Regions from separate parts of the Ensifer sp. NM-2 genome, predicted to be linked through region 3. Evidence: predicted binding sites of a transcription regulator. Region 3 holds the regulator's gene; each other region holds the start of a gene.

Region 1 (6,200 bases), on a different contig from region 3:
TCGCCGGTTGCCGAAACGTGGGTGCCGCCGCAGAGTTCGACCGAATAGGCACGGTTGGCCTTGGAGCCGTGAATGCCCTGCCCCATGGACACGACCCGCACTTCGTCACCGTATTTCTCGCCAAAGAGCGCCATGGCGCCTTCGGCAATCGCATCGTCGACGCTCATCAGGCGCGTGGTGACCGGCGTATTCTGAACGATGATCTCGTTTGCCATCTCCTCGACGATCTTCAGCTCCTCGGCCGTCATCGGCTTCGGATGCGATACGTCGAAGCGCAGGCGCTCGGGCGCAACCAGCGAGCCCTTCTGCGCCACATGGGTGCCGAGCACCTCGCGAAGCGCCTCATGCAGCAGATGGGTGGCCGAATGGTTGGCGCGAAGGCGCGAACGGCGGGCATGATCGACTTCGAGCTGGGCCGCGTCGCCGGTCTTGATCGTGCCTTCGGCAACGACGCCGAAATGAACGAACAGGCCCTCGCCGCGCTTCTGCGTGTCGGTCACAACAAGCTTGCCGCCGTCGGTGGTGATCGTCCCCGTATCGCCCATCTGTCCACCCGATTCGCCGTAGAACGGCGTCTGGTTGAGGACGATCTGGACGGCTTCACCCTTGGTGGCCGACTGAGCGACAGCGCCATCGCGCAAGATCGCCTGGACGACGCCTTCGGCAACTTCCGTATCGTAACCGAGGAACTCGGTCGCGCCGTGCTTTTCGCGCAGCTCGAACCAGATGGTTTCGGTTGCCGCTTCGCCGGAGCCTGCCCAATTGGCGCGGGCTTCGGCCTTCTGCCGCTCCATGGCGGTCGTAAAGGCGTCGGTGTCGACGCTGATGCCCTTGGCGCGCAGCGCATCCTGGGTCAGGTCGAGGGGGAAGCCGTAGGTATCGTAGAGCTTGAAGGCGGTTTCGCCATTGAACTGATCGCCTTCGGAAAGGTCGGCCGAGGCTTCGGACAGGAGGTTCAAGCCACGCTCCAGCGTCTTGCGGAAGCGGGTTTCCTCGAGCTTCAGCGTCTCCGAGATCAGCGCCTCGGCGCGCATCAGTTCCGGATAGGCGCGGCCCATCTGGCCGACGAGCGCCGGCAGCAGCTTCCACATCAAGGGATCGCGGGCACCGAGCAGCTGCGCGTGGCGCATGGCGCGGCGCATGATACGGCGCAGCACATAACCACGGCCCTCGTTCGACGGCAGCACGCCATCGGCGATCAGGAAGGCGGACGAACGCAGGTGGTCGGCAATGACGCGATGGCTGGCGCGCTGGTCGCCTTCGGCCTTGACGCCGGTTGCTTCTTCAGACGCGGCAATCAATGCGCGGAAGAGATCGATTTCGTAGTTGTCGTGCTGGCCCTGCAGCACGGCTGCCAGGCGCTCGAGGCCCATGCCGGTGTCGATCGACGGACGCGGCAGGTTGACGCGCTCTTCCTTGGTGATCTGCTCGTACTGCATGAAGACGAGGTTCCAGATCTCGATGAAGCGGTCGCCGTCCTCATCGGCAGAACCAGGAGGCCCGCCCCAGATCTTGTCGCCGTGGTCGTAAAAGATTTCCGAGCAAGGACCGCAAGGGCCGGTATCGCCCATGGCCCAGAAATTGTCGCTGGTCGGGATGCGGATGATGCGGTCGTCGGAAAGGCCGGCGATCTTTTTCCAAAGGCCAAAGGCTTCGTCGTCGGTGTGATAGACCGTGACCAGCAGGCGCTTGGCGTCGAGGCCATATTCCCTGGTGATCAGGTTCCAGGCAAGCTCGATAGCGTTTTCCTTGAAGTAATCGCCAAAGGAGAAATTGCCGAGCATCTCGAAGAAGGTGTGGTGGCGCGCGGTGTAGCCGACATTGTCGAGGTCGTTGTGCTTGCCGCCGGCGCGCACGCATTTCTGCGCCGTCACGGCCGTCGAATAGGGACGCTGCTCAAGCCCGGTGAAGACGTTCTTGAACTGGACCATGCCGGCATTGGTGAACATCAGCGTCGGGTCGTTGCGCGGTACCAACGGGCTCGACGACACCACCTCATGACCATTCCTGCGGAAATAGTCGAGAAACGTCGACCGGATTTCATTCACGCCGCTCATCTTGCGTCCTATCTGTGCACCAATTCAGGCCCAGGCCCCGGCATCTGCCGCGCCACTCGCCGTTATCCTTCGACCCCGCGGCCATCGCTGACGGCTGCGCCCTCCAACGCCCTCGGTCGCCGGAACCACAGGCTTTTATCGTTCGCGTATCATGCTGTCCAGACGGCAGCAAAAAACCGGCCGCCGATGAAGGCGACCGGTTTTGAAAGCTTGAAGCTCGGCTCGCTGCTTATGCTTCGGCAGCGTCGTCGCCGTCGTCGGGTTCCGGACCACCATTCTCGAGGAACCGGTCGGCGATCAGGCCGGCGTTCTGACGCAGAGCCGTCTCGATCTCGCGCGACAGGTCCGGATTGTCCCTGAGGAACGACTTGGCGTTCTCGCGACCCTGGCCGAGGCGCTGGCTGTTATAGGAGAACCAGGCACCGGACTTCTCGACGATACCAGCCTTGACGCCGAGATCGACGAGTTCGCCGGTCTTCGAGACGCCTTCGCCATACATGATGTCGAATTCGACCTGCTTGAAGGGAGGCGCCATCTTGTTCTTGACGACCTTGACGCGCGTCTGGTTGCCGACGACTTCTTCGCGCTCCTTGACGGAACCGATACGGCGGATGTCGAGGCGAACGGAGGCGTAGAACTTCAGCGCATTGCCGCCCGTCGTCGTTTCCGGCGAACCGAACATGACGCCGATCTTCATGCGGATCTGGTTGATGAAGACCACCATGCAGTTCGACTTCGAGATCGAGGCGGTCAACTTGCGCAGCGCCTGGCTCATCAGACGGGCCTGCATGCCCGGCAGGCTGTCGCCCATTTCGCCTTCGATTTCGGCGCGCGGCACGAGCGCTGCGACGGAGTCGATGACGAGAACGTCGATCGCCCCGGAGCGTACCAGCGTATCGGTGATTTCGAGCGCCTGTTCGCCGGTATCGGGCTGCGAGATCAGCAGGTTTTCGAGATCGACGCCCAGCTTGCGCGCATAAACCGGGTCGAGTGCGTGTTCGGCGTCGACGAAGGCGCAGATGCCGCCCTTCTTCTGTGCTTCTGCGATGGTCTGCAGCGCCAGCGTCGTCTTGCCCGAGCTTTCCGGACCATAGATTTCGACGATGCGGCCCTTCGGCAAGCCACCAATGCCGAGTGCGATGTCCAGGCTGAGAGAGCCGGTCGAAACCGTCTCGATCTCGATGATGCTGTCCTTCCCACCGAGCTTCATGATCGATCCCTTGCCGAACGACCGTTCGATCTGGGAAAGTGCCGCTTCAAGTGCCTTGCTTTTATCCACCGATTTGTCCTCTACGAGCCGCAAAGAGTTTTGTGCCATTTGGTCCACCTTTAGGTTATTGAAGCTACCGAGGCAATGAAGCCGCCGCACGAGTTTTTGTACATGTTTTGTTCCGTTTTTGCAAGAGCAGGACAAGACATTGAAAAATAGGAATTATTCGGATTGTGTTCGATTCATGTTCACGCTTTGCTGCGTAATTTTTTTGGCAGCGCCAGGCGCACCCTGAGACGATGAACCCTCCCGATCCGATTCGGCCGATAGACAGCAGAGGAACATTCATGAAGGAAGGCGAAATCGCCGTCTTCGGCGGCGCTCATATCGATCGGCGCGGCCGCATCTCGGGCACGACCGCACCCGGTTCGAGCAACCCCGGCACCTGGTTCGAAGAGGCAGGTGGCGGCGGCTTCAACGCTGCGCGCAACCTGGCACGACTGGGTCATAGCGTCCGGATGATCAGCACGCGCGGTGGTGACGCTGCTGGCGACATCGTGACGGCGGCCGCAGCGGCTGCCGGCGTCATCGACAATCCCCTCACCTTTCTCGACCGCCAGACGCCGAGCTACACTGCGATCATTGAAAATGACGGCAACCTGGTGATCGCCCTTGCCGACATGGATCTCTACCGGATGTTCTCGCCGCGCCAGTTGCAGCGGCGCGCATTGCGCGATGCCATCGCCGACAGCCGGCTGGTGCTGACCGATGCGAACCTGCCCGAAGAAACCATCGCCGCCCTCGTAGCGGCGGCGTCGACGGATGGGCGCATTGTCGCCGGTATCGCCGTATCGCCGGCAAAGGTGATCCGATTCCAGCCGAGCCTGGTCAGGCTCAGCTTCCTGTTCATGAACGAGGCCGAGGCGCGGGCGCTCACCGGCAAGGATGCGGCGGATGCTGAGGGTTGGCCGCCGCTTTTGCGCGCCGCCGGGCTCAATGGCGGCGTCGTTACCCGAGGCGGCAGAGCGGTCGTCGCCTTCGATCGCGAAACCGTCTGCGTCGCGACGCCGCCGGCCCTGCCGGAGCTCGCCGATGTTACCGGCGCCGGCGATGCCCTGGCATCAGGCTTCCTCACCGCCCGTCTTGCCGGCCATGATCTGTCGGAATGCCTGCGGCGCGGCATTGCCGCCGCCGGCATTACGCTTCGCTCTCCCTTGGCCGCCTCGGAACAAATGTCGCAGGCCAACCTCGAACAGGCACTGGCCCTTGTGCCGGCACCTCAAATGCTGGCATGAACGCCGCCAGCCGAACTCCCAAGGAAAAACCATGACCAAACCCGCTTCCCCCTTCCTGCCGATGGAATATTCCGACGAGGTTGCAGCCGCCAAGGCACGCGGCGCGCCGATCGTGGCACTGGAATCGACGATCATCACCCATGGCATGCCCTATCCGGGCAACCTCAACATGGCCCGCAGCGTCGAAGCGATCATCCGCGACCAGGGTGCCGTTCCGGCGACGATCGCCGTCATTCACGGCGTTCTGCATATCGGCCTTGACGATGCGAAGCTGGAAGAGCTGGCCAAGACCGAAGGCGCGATGAAGGTATCGCGCGCCGATCTCGCCTTTGCCATCGCCGAGCGCCGCACCGGCGCGACGACCGTTGCCGCCACCATGATCGCCGCTGCCCGCGCCGGCATCCGCGTCTTTGCGACCGGCGGCATCGGCGGCGTGCACCGCGGCGCCGAGCTGAGCTTCGACATCTCCGCCGACCTCGACGAACTGGCACGCACGGCCGTCATCGTCGTTTGCGCCGGCGCGAAAGCCATCCTCGACATTCCGAAGACGCTCGAGGTCCTCGAAACCCGCGGCGTGCCTGTTGTGACCTATGACAGCGACGTGTTCCCGGCCTTCTGGTCGCGCGATTCGGGCCTCAAGAGCCCGCTGATGCTCAACAGCCCAGCGGCAATCGCCAACTTCCAGAACATGCGCGAACTGCTCGGCGTCGATGGCGGCATGCTGATCGCGAACCCGGTTCCGGCCGAAAGCGAGATCGCGCGCGAGGAGATGGAAATCTACATCGGCCGCGCGCTCGACAACGCCGAACGCGATGAGATTTCCGGCAAGGAGGTCACCCCGTACCTGCTCGACAACCTCTTCCACATGACCGAGGGCCGCAGCCTCGAAACCAACATAGCGCTGGTCGAGAACAATGCCCGCCTCGCCGGCGAAATCGCTGTGGCGCTGACCGCGAAGTAGTCGACTGACATTAAGATCATAAGAGAAAAGCCCGGCGCGAAAGCGTCGGGCTTTTTGTTGGACTGCAATTCTTGGCGAGCGCCGAAATGCGCGCCGCGATTTCTCAGATTCGCTCAATGCACTGCGCAGTTTCGCGCACGCCTCAGGAGTCCAGCATCTCGCGCACGGCCACGGCCAGTTGCTTCAGCGAGAACGGTTTCGGAAGGAAGCCGAATTTGGCGTCGGCAGGAAGATTGCGGGCGAAGGCATCTTCCGCGTAACCCGAGACGAAGATGAACTTCAGGTCCGGGTACTTCTTGCGCAGCTCCGTCAAGAGTGTCGGCCCGTCCATTTCCGGCATCACCACGTCCGAAACGACGATATCGACGGCGCCATCGAGCTCCTCCATGATCTCGAGTGCTTCGACGCCAGAGCCTGCCTCGTGCACGGTATAGCCGCGGGTCTCGAGCATGCGCTTGCCGCCGCGGCGGACCGCTTCTTCGTCCTCTACCAGGAGGACGACGGCTGAATCACCGGTGAGATCGGTCGGTTCCTCGGTCTTGGCGACTGGCTTGGCGACAGCTTCAGCCGGCGGCAGCGTCACCGCCCCATTGGATGCGCCCTGCGTCGGTTCACCCGCGGCTTCCGGAATGTCGATATGGCGCGGCAGCAGGATGCGGAAGGTGGTTCCCTTGCCG
Region 2 (6,200 bases), on a different contig from region 3:
TTCTTCTATAGTCAACTCATCGAAGCGATGCATCTCCTCCCGCAGGACTTCGAGTGTGCAAGCGCTTTCTCCTCCTCCCAACGAGCGCTTGCCGGAATGGCGACACTCCTCCTCCCGGTTGCCATTCAATCCCTTTAAAAGCCTGCCGCACCTCCTCCCGCGGCAGGCTTTTTCTTTTGGCATGGCCTGATCGTCAGAAAGAAAGCTCCAGCTGCGGGCGGGCTTCTTCCTCATTGCCGTTGAGCGACGACAGCGTGACCCCAAGCAGGCGCACGCCGCGCTTGAACGGGTGGACCGATGCCAGCAGCGAAACGGCCACCTCAAGCATCTCGGACGCTCCTGCAACTGGTGCGCCGAGCGTCTTGCTGCGTGTCGCCTGGGTAAAGTCCGAGTACTTCACCTTGACGGTCACCGTCTTGCCGCTCATGCCCTGCGCCTCGCAGTATCGCCAGACCTTGTCGGCCAATGGCAGCAACTCGGCACATGCCGGTTCGAACTCGAAAATATCCTCGACGAATGTGTCTTCCGCACCAACCGATTTGCGCACCCGGTCGGGCTGCACCCGTCGCTCGTCAATGCCGCGGGCGATGCCGTAGAAGTACGGGCCGGATTTGCCGAAATGCTCCTGCAGGAAGGCCAGGGTCTGTTGCCGCAGGTCGAAGCCGGTTTCGATGCCCAGCCGCTTCATCCGCTCGGCCGTCGCCGGCCCGACGCCATGGAACTTTTTCACCGGAAGCGCCTCGACGAATGCCGGTCCGTTCTTGGGCGTGATGACGAACAGCCCGTCCGGCTTTCGCTGGTCGCTCGCCATCTTGGCGAGGAACTTGTTGTAGCTGACGCCGGCCGAGGCCGTCAGGTTCGTCGTTGCCTTGATCTTCGCGCGGATCTCCTCGGCGATCTCGGTCGCGATCTCCATGCCCTTCAGATTGTCGGTCACGTCGAGATAGGCCTCATCGAGCGACAGGGGTTCGATGACAGGCGTATATTCGGCAAAAATCTCGCGGATCTGCTGCGACACGGCGCGATAGACGTCGAAGCGCGGCTTGACGAAGATGAGATCGGGGCATTTTCGCTTCGCAGTGACGGATGGCATGGCGGAATGGACGCCGAACTTGCGTGCCTCGTAACTTGCGGCGGCAACGACACCTCGCGCAGCCGCGCCGCCGACAGCCACCGGCTTGCCGCGCAGCTCCGGATTGTCGCGCTGTTCGACCGAAGCATAGAAGGCGTCCATATCGATATGGATGATCTTGCGCTGCCGCTGCGTTCCCGACGCATCGGCTGTAGTCTGTCTTCCGATCACGGTGTCGCTAGGCTCGGCCACGTGCCGCTCCTTACTTCCACATGGTCCGCATGCGCGCGCCGACATCGATGCGGATCTGCCTGGCGCTGCGCTCGGACGCTGAGGCGCTGACCACCGGCCAGGATGCCGTCTCGAAGAACTGCAGGAGCGTTGCCGGAATGAACCGCGTGCGCGAGGCGTAGACGTGGCGATCGCCCTGCGCATGCTGGCCGCTCGTGAAGAACCGCTGTGGGGTGATCAGCGTCAGGCTGTCCTTTGCCCGTGTCATGCCGACGTAGAGCAGCCGCCGTTCCTCTTCGATCTCGTGCGTGGTGCCGACGCCAAGATCGGAGGGGATGCAGCCGTCGACGACATTGAGCATGAAGACCGAGCGCCATTCCTGCCCCTTGGCCGAATGGATCGTCGAAAGGATCAGATAGTCCTCATCAAGCAGCGGCACGCCGGCCTGGTCGCTGGTCGCATCAGGCGGATCGAGCGTCAGTTCGGTGAGGAAGCGTTCGCGGCTCGGATAGCCGCCGGCGATCTGCTCCAGTTGCAGGAGGTCGGCCTTTCTGGTGTCGGCATCCTCGTGGATGCGGTCGAGATGCGGCTCGTACCATTCGCGTGCCTGGGCAATTTCATCCGGCCAGCCGCCTGCCTGTTTGCGTAGCCCCTCGATCAGGGTGACGAAATCCCGCCAGTTGTCGCCGGAACGCGGCGGGGCGGGGATCTCCCCGAGGGCTGCCAGAGGTTCCGGGGCGGCGGCGATCGCGTCAAGGATCTTGCCGGCCGTCTGCGGGCCGACACCGGGGATCATGTGCAGCAGGCGAAAGCCGGCGACCCGGTCCCGCGGGTTTTGCGCAAACCTGAGTACCGCCAGCATGTCCTTGACATGGGCGCTGTCGAGAAACTTCAGCCCGCCGAATTTCACGAAGGGGATATTGCGCCGGGTCAGCTCCACCTCGAGCGGCCCGCTGTGGTTCGATGAGCGAAACAGCACCGCCTGCTGCTTCAGCGTCATGCCTATTTCCCGGTTCTCCAGAACCTTCTCGACGATATAGCGTGCCTGGTCGGCCTCATCGGCGACCGCCAGCAGCTTGGGCCTTTCCGCAGACTGCCGCTCGGTCCAGAGGTTCTTGGTGAAGCGTTCCCGGGCGAGATCGATGACGCCGTTGGCGGCGGCAAGGATCGTCTGGGTGGAGCGATAGTTTCGATCAAGCGTGATGACGTCGGCCGGAGGGGTGAACTCGCCCGGAAAATCCAGGATGTTGCGCACTGTCGCTGCCCGGAACGAATAGATCGACTGGGCATCGTCGCCCACGACCGTCAGGCCCCTGCCGCCTGGCTTCAACGCCATCAGCACGGATGATTGAAAACGGTTGGTATCCTGATATTCGTCGACCAGCACATGGTCGAAACGGTTGCCGATGTCCTCGGCCAGTTCCGGCTCGCTGACGGTCTGCGCCCAGTAGAGCAGCAGGTCGTCGTAATCGAGCACGTTCTGCGTCTGCTTTGCCTCGACATAACAGGAAAACAGCTGCTTCAACTGCTCCTCCCAACCTCCGACCCAGGGATAATGCGCGCGCAAGACCTCGCTCAGCGGCGTCTCGGAGTTGACGGCACGAGAATAGATCGACAGGCAGGTGCCCTTGGTCGGGAACCGGGTCTCGGTCTTCGAGAGGCCGAGCTCATGCCGGACAAGGTTCATCAGGTCGGCACTGTCTTCCCGGTCATGGATCGTGAAATCGACATTCAATCCGATCTGCTCGGCATAGATGCGCAGCAGGCGCGCTCCGATGCCGTGGAATGTTCCGGCCCAGGTGAGCGCGTCGGTGGCAACAGTGGCGTTTGCCCCAAGTACCTGGGCGCAGATGCGCTCGACCCGTCGCGCCATTTCGTTGGCGGCGCGGCGTGAAAACGTCATCAGCAGGATGCGGCGGGGGTCGGCGCCGTTGACGATGAGGTGGGCAACACGATGGGCGAGCGTATTCGTTTTGCCCGACCCGGCGCCGGCGATGATCAGGAGTGGCCCTGCAATCGTTTCGCCCGGTGCGGTTACGCCAAATTCGACGGCATCGCGCTGTCGATCATTCAATTTTTCCAGATAGGCCGCCGCCACGCCGAAGTCCCCGGTAAGTTCCTGCCGATTCTACCCCTTGCGCCCAGCGCCGGCACCGATTGCCCGGCCCTGCGGGCGACGCCGAGGCATCCCCGCGCTCGATATGAGAGATTCACGACGGGGAACGAATTAGGAACATATCAGCCGGGGATCACATTGCAAAGGCCCGGTTGGCAATGGCTGAAATGCCCATCGGTTTCCGGTCGCAAAATGCCGGGCTAGCGTTACCGCAATCAATCCCGCCGGTGGCGACTACCGAAGCGTCACGTTTGCGGCTATCTCTGTGGGCGAAATATCGCCCATCAAGCGCATCCCAAACGAGCCCGCCCACCCCGTGACATCAAACGATCTACAAGCCGACGATCCGTCTTCTGACACGCCGCCCTCCGACGCGCCGACCGCGCGCATGCTGTCTTGGGCGCGCAATTCGGCGGTCTATCGCCTCGAACGACAGATGATGACGGAGAAACAGTTGTTCGACGCCATCACCCGGAAGGCACGACAGAAGTTCGAGGATATCAGCCAGCAGCAGCTCAAGGCCGTTGCCGAGTTCGCGGTCAAGTTCGCCTATGATCTGAATGCCCTGAACGACGCGGATTATGCGCAGCTCAGCACGCAGTCGGCGGTGCGCAGCGGGAAGTCGAAACGGGCGATTGCGCAGAAGCTTTCGGCGAAGGGCATCGACAGGGAAACCGCCGCCGTGGCGCTGGAGGAGACCGACGATCTGTTTGCTGCCGTGGTCTTTGCTCGCAAGCGCGCTTTCGGCCCCTTCCGCCGCGGCGAGCTCGACGACAAGCGCAAGGCCAAGGAGCTGTCCGCATTCGCTCGCAACGGTTTCGGGTTCGAGATAGGCAGAAAAGTGTTCGAGATGAGCTCGGAGCAGGCCGAGAGTGTGCTGCGGAAGGACGCTTTCACCTAAAGCGCGTCGCGATTTCCAGGGTTCGCTTGCTGCGCTTTAAGCTCTTGTTTTTGTGCATGTCGTCATCGCAAAACCGCTGCGCACTTTTGCGCGGTTCGCCTTTTCAAGTCGCAGGAATAGAAATTCTCCCGCCCGATTTTCTCGGACGTCGTGTTTCGTATGAGTGCGTCCTGGGGAAAGCAGGAGGCACGGTCAATGAACGACGGTTGATCATGCTCTGATGCGCGGGTTGGTTACCGCCGGACCTGATGCGTCGCGGAGCGTCCTCAGTCTAGTTGGCAGCGTCGGAATTAAACCGGCTGATAGTCGAAACGAGGGTTCTCCTGCCGTGACCGTGCCCCCAGCCTTGCCCAGGTGCACATGGCTTTCTGATCGGCTCTTCTCCTCCTCGCTAATCTACACTTTGGCGGCGTTCAACGCGGTGAGACCTGGCAGGCAATCGCCCAGACGAAGCCCGATAGTTCGCGCGCGATCGCCGTGGTTACGGTCGTGGCCGGCTTTCCGGCCCTGGTGAGCTTGCGGTAGCGGCCGCAGAGCCGCTCCTGCGCTTTCCACGCCGTGTCGCGGATCGTTTTTGGGAGCTGCTCCTGGCGCAGCAATTGTTCGCGGCTCACCCTTGCGGGAAACCGGTAGCTCCAGGCCGCCTCGATCAACATGCGACGTGCAGTTCCGTTCCCCGCTTTTGTAATTCCGCCCTGGCGTCGAGTGCCGCCGCTCGAATGCTCCGATGGTACGAGCCCCAGATAGGCCATCAGCTGACGCGGATTGGCAAAGCGACTGATATCACCCAATTCGGCAATCATCGTTGCTGCGGTCACCAGAGCCATGCCGCGCAGTGATTGCAGTGCATGGACGACCGGGGCCAATGACCAATCGCTCAACATCATCTCGATTTGCTTCGTCAGCCGATCGCGCCGGTCCGTCCGTAGCAGCCTCGACCGTCGCGATATGATCCTCAAGCACAATGTGGTGGGCCGGTTGCGCGAAGCGAAGACCGGCCAGCCAGCGGCGGTGCATCTGCGTCCAGGCTGGACGGCCATAATGGCAGCCATGGCGCAGGAGGAATCCGCTGAGCTGCTGGCGCGCCTGTCGCAGGCTGCGCACGGCAGCCAGGCGTGCCCGCACCAGATCGCGCATCGCCTCATGGGCGGGATCGGGGATCCAGACGGCGCTCAGTTCACCAGCGCGATGAAGCCTTGCCAAATTGTTGGCATCCCGGCGGTCCGTCTTGATGCGATCGCCTGGCTTTCGAGGGATCAAAGACGGGGCCACGACTACGCAGTGATGGCCAGCGGCAGACAGTTGCCGCTGAATGCCGTAGCCGCAAGGTCCGGCTTCGTAGCAAAACTTCAGCGTCCGGCCCGACTGCGAAAGCTTGGCCAGCATGCGGGCCAAGGCCGTTGGTGTGTTGACGATCTGGCCAAACGCGCGCACGTCACCGCGCTTACCGCCTTCAGCAAGCGCGACCGAAATCGTTTCCTTGTGAACATCCAATCCGACATATGTGGTAGTCTCTTCCATGGCCCGTCTCCTATGCATGAGGCTCTGTGCGAGGATAACTCACGCAACCCTCGATACCTGCATATTGTGAGACGGGTCACCCAGTCCCCAGGCGAACATTTAGTCTAGGCTGAACGCGACTTGCCGCTTCCGTCTGCCGTCAAGTTGACTCCCCGCTCGCGCCCGACCGGGTGAATTTTGCAACACTCAGTTGGCGGCGAGCGACTGGCGAGGATCATCCACCAAAGAGATTGGCTTTGACCACATTTCGGTCACGAATGGGACCAACAGCCACAACTCTCTCCTCGCATACATCCAACCCGGAATAAAAAAGTGTCTTTTCAATTGTCCCGCCGATCACTGCTTGCAGTGGTCGCAAG
Region 3 (6,200 bases):
GATAATCTCAGTCGATGAGGCCTCGTGGCGGAGTGGTGACGCAGAGGACTGCAAATCCTTGTACCCCGGTTCAATTCCGGGCGAGGCCTCCAAAGCCACTCCTAAGTAGTTGAATTAGTTTCGCTATTTGGACTGCAGGATTTCATCTGCTGCCACACATTCTTCTTGGTGTGGCAATTGGTTCCCGTTATCTCCCTCTTCGACGTTCGATCCAAGCAGCAGATTGCCGATTCCATCCCCATTGCTTCTGGCAACACTCTGCCTCGTCAAGCGCGCCCGTTCGCGTTCCGCGAGTAGATCTTCGACGTCTTGGCGGCGCAACGAACGCCCCCCTCATTCAGGGTGCAGCAGTTTGAACGGCTGCGGCCGGCGTCCTGCCAGCCGCGCCTGTCGTCACTCCGCCGGGATAAACTTGAGCGTTCCTGCGAGCCTTGGGCCGGTCGATCCCTTCGTGTCCATCGGGTGGTTGATGCCGTCGTTCACCGGTAGCTCCTCGAAATCGAATGGGCTTATGCCTTCAAGGCACGCGGCGTTGACGCCGTAGAAATCCGGGTTCGCGCGCGGCTTGTGGAATGTGTAGATGCCGCACTTCGAGCAGAAGTAATGCTCTGCAGCCTTCGTGTTGAACTGATATTTGGTGAGTGCCTCGCCGCCGGAGAGAACCGTGACCCCGTCCTTGGCGGCAGAGACGGCAACCGCGCCCTTCAACTGGCAATAGGAGCAAGTGCAACGGCGGGCGGTGCGGAGGCCGCTCTTCAGTTTCACATTGAAGCGAACCGTTCCGCAGTGGCAGGCTCCGTCAAGGTTCTGAACATCGAGATTCATCCAATCATCCATCTGATTTTGAAGCGCATTTGATGAGCTTTCTTATGAGGTGGGTTGCTTGTGCTCAAGCGCATTCGGGGGCAGTCTCAATCCAGAGGACCGCACTCCCGTTGAGGCCGTTCGTTGTAGGGCCATCAGCCGATTGGGCTCAGGCGCGGGGTACGAGGCGTCTCGTCGCGCATCGGGCACATATTCAGACCAAGTGCCCGATACGTGCGCCAGCACGCTTTCGTGCTCCACGTCGGGGACGTTCCGCGGCCCGAGCCGATGCGTCGCAAGAGCGCTCGGCCAACGGATCGTGCGGAGAAAAAGCCTACGGCCGTTCGCATCCGTCCTGCATCATCCGCGCGAGGAGCGAACTGTCCGCGTCGCACCGTTGCCTTTCTTGGGTACGAACCTAGTTACCCATACCGTACCCAAGCGAGGAATTGCTGAATGAACCGTAATGGGCTCTATCTGATCATTGCCATGCTCGCCGTCGCCGTCATTGGTCTCGGCGCCTATGTCTACCGCGAGGAAACAAAACCGACCGGCGTAGAGATCAAGATTGGCCAGGACGGGGTTTCCGTTCAGGAGAATTGAGCGCCATCGGCCACACGCTCAACAGGTTTGGCAGCGGCGAATGCCGCTGGCGGTCGACGCCCCACGCGAGGTTCAAGGCGAACGCAGATCCGAAGGCGGTCGAAATACCGGCCATCGGTGGCGTAAGCGGCCGCGTGCTCGTTGCGAGCGTCAACGAAAGTGTGACGTAGATAGGGCGGGCGAGCGCGTGATTCAGCCCCTCGCACGATGAAAGCAACAAGTCACCCAGCGCCTGCGCGATTGGCTAAAGCGGTTCTCCGTCAATAGCAGCCCGATTGTCGAAAGTGAAACGCTGTGCGTGCCTGCGCAAAGGACATGCTGCCGGCACGCAGGTACGGTTTTCGGGGGGCAAGGAACATGGGCCAATGCGGCGCGTCCAACACGCGCAGCGAGGCTGCCCGCATCGCAGCCAACCACTGTTTTCAAAGCGCAATTCGACCGGGCTGCGCTTGCCCGCCAGTTTGCGAACGTCCGCAGTCGCCAACGACATGGCCTTGCGAGGACGCGCCCCGAAATGGTGATTCGGTCACTATTGTCAGTGCTGAAAATATTGTCTCTAGACAGAACTGGGAATGAATATCCCAACAGCGCGACCCGTATAGGTAGTGTCAAACAAAGCCAACAATGGAGGAAAAGACATAAAATGAAATATAAGATCGCCCTGACTGCTCTTGCCATTCTTGCCGTAACGACGGCCACCGCAAGCGCTGAGGATCTCGTCTTTCAGCTTAAGAACAAGACGAATGCCGTTTTGACGAACTTCTACACATCGCCGGTCGGTGTTGATCAGTGGGAAGACGACGTCTTCGGGCGGCAGGTGCTTAATCCGGGCGAAAGCATGGAAATTACCATCGCCGACGGACGTGATGTCTGCAAATACGACATGCGCTTTGAATTCGAAGAAGGTTCCGGTCTCGACACGACTGAAGACAAGCAGGATCTCTGCGAGTTGGGCGAGTACTCGATTCACGAGTAAAATCCGTCGAGCGTGAAAAACACTCGATCCGAAAATCTCCGTCTCGCTACCCTATGTGGCGAGACGTTGAAGTAAGAGAGCGGCTGGCCGGCATGAAGGCGGCTAGAGCGTTTCCGGTTTAAACGGAGTCACTAGGCGCTCTATCTATTTGTTTTTACGCATTTCCTGGCGGAAAACCGCTCCGCACTTTTCCTCGAATTGCGCTGGCGTGAGACGGGCTTAGTGGTAGCGGCGGATCAAGCCGACGAGCTTGCCCTGAATCTTGACCCGGTCAGGCCCGAAGATGCGCGTCTCATAGGCCGGGTTGGCGGCCTCTAGAGCAATTGAAGCGCCCTTGCGCCGGAAGCGTTTCAACGTTGCTTCCTCGTCATCGACTAGTGCCACGATGATATCGCCGGGATTGGCCGTGGTGGCATTGCGGATGATCACCGTATCGCCATCGAAAATGCCGGCCTCGATCATCGAATCACCCTTCACTTCAAGGGCGTAGTGCTCGCCGCTGCCGATCATATCGAGCGGCACGGTAATGTCGTGGGTGTTGTTCTGTATCGCCGAGATCGGCACGCCGGCGGCAATGCGGCCCATCACTGGAACCGACACGGAGCTGTTGTCGGCAACCGGCAGCGTTTTCGCCGCGGGGGCAGGGGCGGGCGGTTTGCCAAGGCTACCCTCGATGACGCTCGGCGAAAACCCGCGACGGGGCTGCGCGCTCGCAGCATAGGCTTCCGGCAGTTTGATGACTTCGAGCGCTCGGGCGCGGTTGGGAAGCCGGCGTATGAAGCCGCGTTCCTCGAGCGCTGTGATCAGCCGGTGAATGCCCGACTTGGATGCCAGGTCGAGTGCATCCTTCATCTCGTCGAAGGACGGCGGTACACCGGACTCCTTCATTCGTTCATGGATGAAAAGAAGCAATTCCTGTTGCTTGCGGGTCAGCATGGCAAGTCGCTCCAGAGGCGTGAAACAAATCAAGAACAGACACTATCTGTTCCATATGTGTTCCGCAAGTGCCTAAAATTCTGTGAATGTTGGTTCAATCAAGCGCAGATTGACCAACTCGTCGCTGCACGCGCCGCGCGAGGCTGATATGCCTCCTTCCGTTTATGGAATGAGGGTTTAATGACGAAGCTGATTCAAATCTTGCTGACCATCGTTGTCGCCGCGACCGCGATCCTTGGGTTTCGCTGGTATCAATACGTGGATAACAAGCAGAGCCCGTTTGACGAAGTTGGTATCGCGTTGAATGCGGCGATGCCCGGGCCGCTCAATCAATGGGGTTGTGACCGGCTGAAGCTGACATTTGGCAACGGACACCCGCCGCACGGTTGCGCCGCGGCCGATGGGACGCAGTGGAAATAGCCTGCCATCAAGGGATCAGCAGAAATATCGATGGGCGATCTGCTAGAGGAGGCCTGAATCAGGCCGGCTGCGTCGCGGAGCAGGCGTCCTCGAATTCCTTGACGGTTTCCGCGGAGTTGTCCTCCGGCAGCACAGCGTCGGCCGCTTCGGTCGCGACCGGCGTGTCGCCTTGATAGACGAAGGACTGGATGTAGTAGGCGATCGTTCCCTTCCAAACGTTCCGGCCGTCTATCTGCTGGCAGGGCACGGCCGTTTCGAAGTCGGCTTGCAGGTCGTCGACCGTGGCAGCGCTGAGGGCGATGTTAGGCGATGCGATAATCGAGGCGATAAGCAAGGCTGCAAGCACGGTGAACGTCCACTAGATCAGAGGTGGCGGCGATGGTTTGGTTAACGATGTGAACCGTGCTTTCGTTCCGAAGTCCAGCAAGCATGCCGGGCACTGTGCCGTGTTCAACAGTTCTTTGCGAAAGGCGAGCACTGGTGCTCAAGCTGTGGCAATGAAGGCACAAAGATTGGCGTGAGGTGCGTTGGCGTTTTCGATTTTCCGGCGCCCGCCTCAAAGCGTGGCGCTGGCAGCTGATCAACAATACCCGCCGCAAATGCTTCCGATGATGTTGGACGCCGTAATGGAGTGCGAGTGGCCAGCGGCATCCGCCTGTAGCGATCTTCGCATCTCCAGCCAAATACATACGACGTTCAAACGCGCTACGAAACCGGCATCTGACCGCGGGTGCTCGACCAGTCGCGCCGGGATGTCGCGGAGACGTTGCGCACCCCAGTTCGACTGGCCACTGACGGATATCTCTCTCATGTCGTTAGTTCGAGAGGTTAAAGCCGACCGTCTTACTTCTTGTCTTTCTTGCCCAGGGAGAAACTGCTGCCGGCCAGCTTCACCTGTGAGCCTTCCGTCACAACGGCGGCTTTGACAGTCTTGTCCTTCTTTGGCTTTCTAACCTCGCGGTTACTTCGCACTTGACCTTTTGCCATGATCGTCTCCTTGGAAGGTGTGCCGGGGAACCCTGCATGGGCGCCGAATGCCGGCAAACCAGCCTGCATTGATACCGCCGTAAGTCAATGACGGTGCCGGTGGATCACTGTTTTGCCGGCGTTGCGTCGCGCATTCGTGCCCGGTGTCCGGGCACTGCGATGATAACGTCGCTTCGGTCACTTACCGTTGCGCCCCTGGGATGCTGTCGCAGGCCCTATGACGGCAGCAACTTCGGTTATCTTGTTCGCCGGAAATCCGGCGCGTTCCGAATGTTCGCGAATGACGTCGGCGCTTGATGCCTCGTGGACGCAGTAAATCTTGTCGCCGGCGACATAACTGGTGATCCATGTATATGGTACGCCAAGATCGGCGACGACAGCATTGGATTTTGCCGATAATGCGCAAAGGTCGTCCTGGTTGAGCTTGTCGGCCCCTGGGACGTCGCGTTCAATGATGTAGGTGGGCATCGTTCAGTTCCTCGGTTGTTGGAGGACTGAATATCAAGAATATCTAATATAATTGAAGTCAATACTTTCCACCGGTGATGCGGCGATTCACGACGATTTCCCTGGAAGTATAGGATCAAGCAGCGGAAGGGGCTCCACCGGGACTGGCGTCCGATCAAACGATGGGCGCCTGTATCGCCCCGCGATCACAATATCTCGCGGCCAATAGCTCTATGCGACTGAAATCGCGCGGCCGGGGATGGGAGCGCGCGATGCGCTCCGTCCGACACGCGTATACTAGCGCAAGTTAGTAGCTGAGCCGGAAACCGCCGGGACTCGCCGCAGACGGATCGGGTACAGGTGTTGGACCTTGCCACTGCGCATAGGTCGTGTTGCTGCCGCCGGTGCTTGCGCATCCGGCAAGTGCAAGAAGCGCGAGAAAAGCGGCTGTCGTCAAATATTTAAGAGGCATGGTTTTCTCTAGTTCTGGGAGATCGCCCAGGGCTCGATGGGCCGGAATCAGACTTTCCCTCAAATTATCTGGGATGGCAAGCGGGTCGAGCCACCGCCTTGCAAGCGCCGTCAATGCTGCGGCTATGATCGGGGAATACTCGCAAAACTTGTATGCGTTCGCCGCCAAAGCATTCACTTGGCGACCGAGCGCAATAATGGGTGGCGAAAAATGAGACAGCCATGGCGGAGGAGGTGGGATTCGAACCCACGGTGCGCTTTCACGCACGCCGGTTTTCAAGACCGGTGCCTTAAACCGCTCGGCCACTCCTCCGGGCAGGGCGTTATTGCGCGAAGCCTTGCTGCTTTGCAAGATTTAACATGCGTGGGCGGAAAGATTTTCTTGGCGCATCCGCTGCCCATTTTGTCCGGGTAACCATTCGTAAACCATAACTGGAGATTTCGAGCCGTCAGCCATTCGTCGGTTCGCAATTTTGCCTTGTTGCTGTCATGATTAATCGACTGTTCCGTTTCGGGACGCCGAGATTTCCGCTGGGGGCACGAGTGGAAGGTTTCG

The links. The regulator LexA, encoded in region 3, represses DNA repair genes until DNA is damaged. The targets are predictions, from matches to a motif close to TGTTCNNNNTGTGTTCNG.
Region 1: a site for LexA is predicted at 3,502-3,519, ahead of recA (recombinase RecA). Genes of this name have one in related genera too.
Region 2: a site for LexA is predicted at 3,522-3,539, ahead of C6558_RS14140 (ATP-dependent helicase). Genes of this name have one in related genera too.

What each region holds. Positions count from the first base shown of each region.
Region 1 covers NZ_PVZR01000009.1:2,072-8,271, forward strand. The annotation lists gene alaS (alanine--tRNA ligase) at 1-2,057, opposite strand, end outside; gene recA (recombinase RecA) at 2,287-3,375, opposite strand; gene C6558_RS18600 (carbohydrate kinase family protein) at 3,615-4,562, shown strand; gene C6558_RS18605 (pseudouridine-5'-phosphate glycosidase) at 4,594-5,523, shown strand; gene cckA (cell cycle histidine kinase CckA) at 5,666-6,200, opposite strand, start outside.
Region 2 covers NZ_PVZR01000006.1:76,230-82,429, forward strand. The annotation lists gene dinB (DNA polymerase IV) at 194-1,300, opposite strand; gene C6558_RS14140 (ATP-dependent helicase) at 1,335-3,401, opposite strand; gene recX (recombination regulator RecX) at 3,808-4,320, shown strand; partial or broken gene C6558_RS14155 (IS110 family transposase) at 4,734-5,841, opposite strand; gene C6558_RS14160 (L,D-transpeptidase) at 6,154-6,200, shown strand, end outside.
Region 3 covers NZ_PVZR01000018.1:22,889-29,088, forward strand. The annotation lists tRNA gene C6558_RS28085 (tRNA-Cys) at 19-92, shown strand; gene C6558_RS28090 (GFA family protein) at 394-825, opposite strand; gene C6558_RS28095 (hypothetical protein) at 1,261-1,407, shown strand; gene C6558_RS28100 (hypothetical protein) at 2,051-2,383, shown strand; gene lexA (transcriptional repressor LexA) at 2,603-3,319, opposite strand; gene C6558_RS28110 (hypothetical protein) at 3,500-3,739, shown strand; gene C6558_RS28115 (hypothetical protein) at 3,798-4,085, opposite strand; gene C6558_RS40065 (hypothetical protein) at 4,583-4,726, opposite strand; gene C6558_RS28125 (DUF4242 domain-containing protein) at 4,904-5,194, opposite strand; tRNA gene C6558_RS28130 (tRNA-Ser) at 5,868-5,957, opposite strand.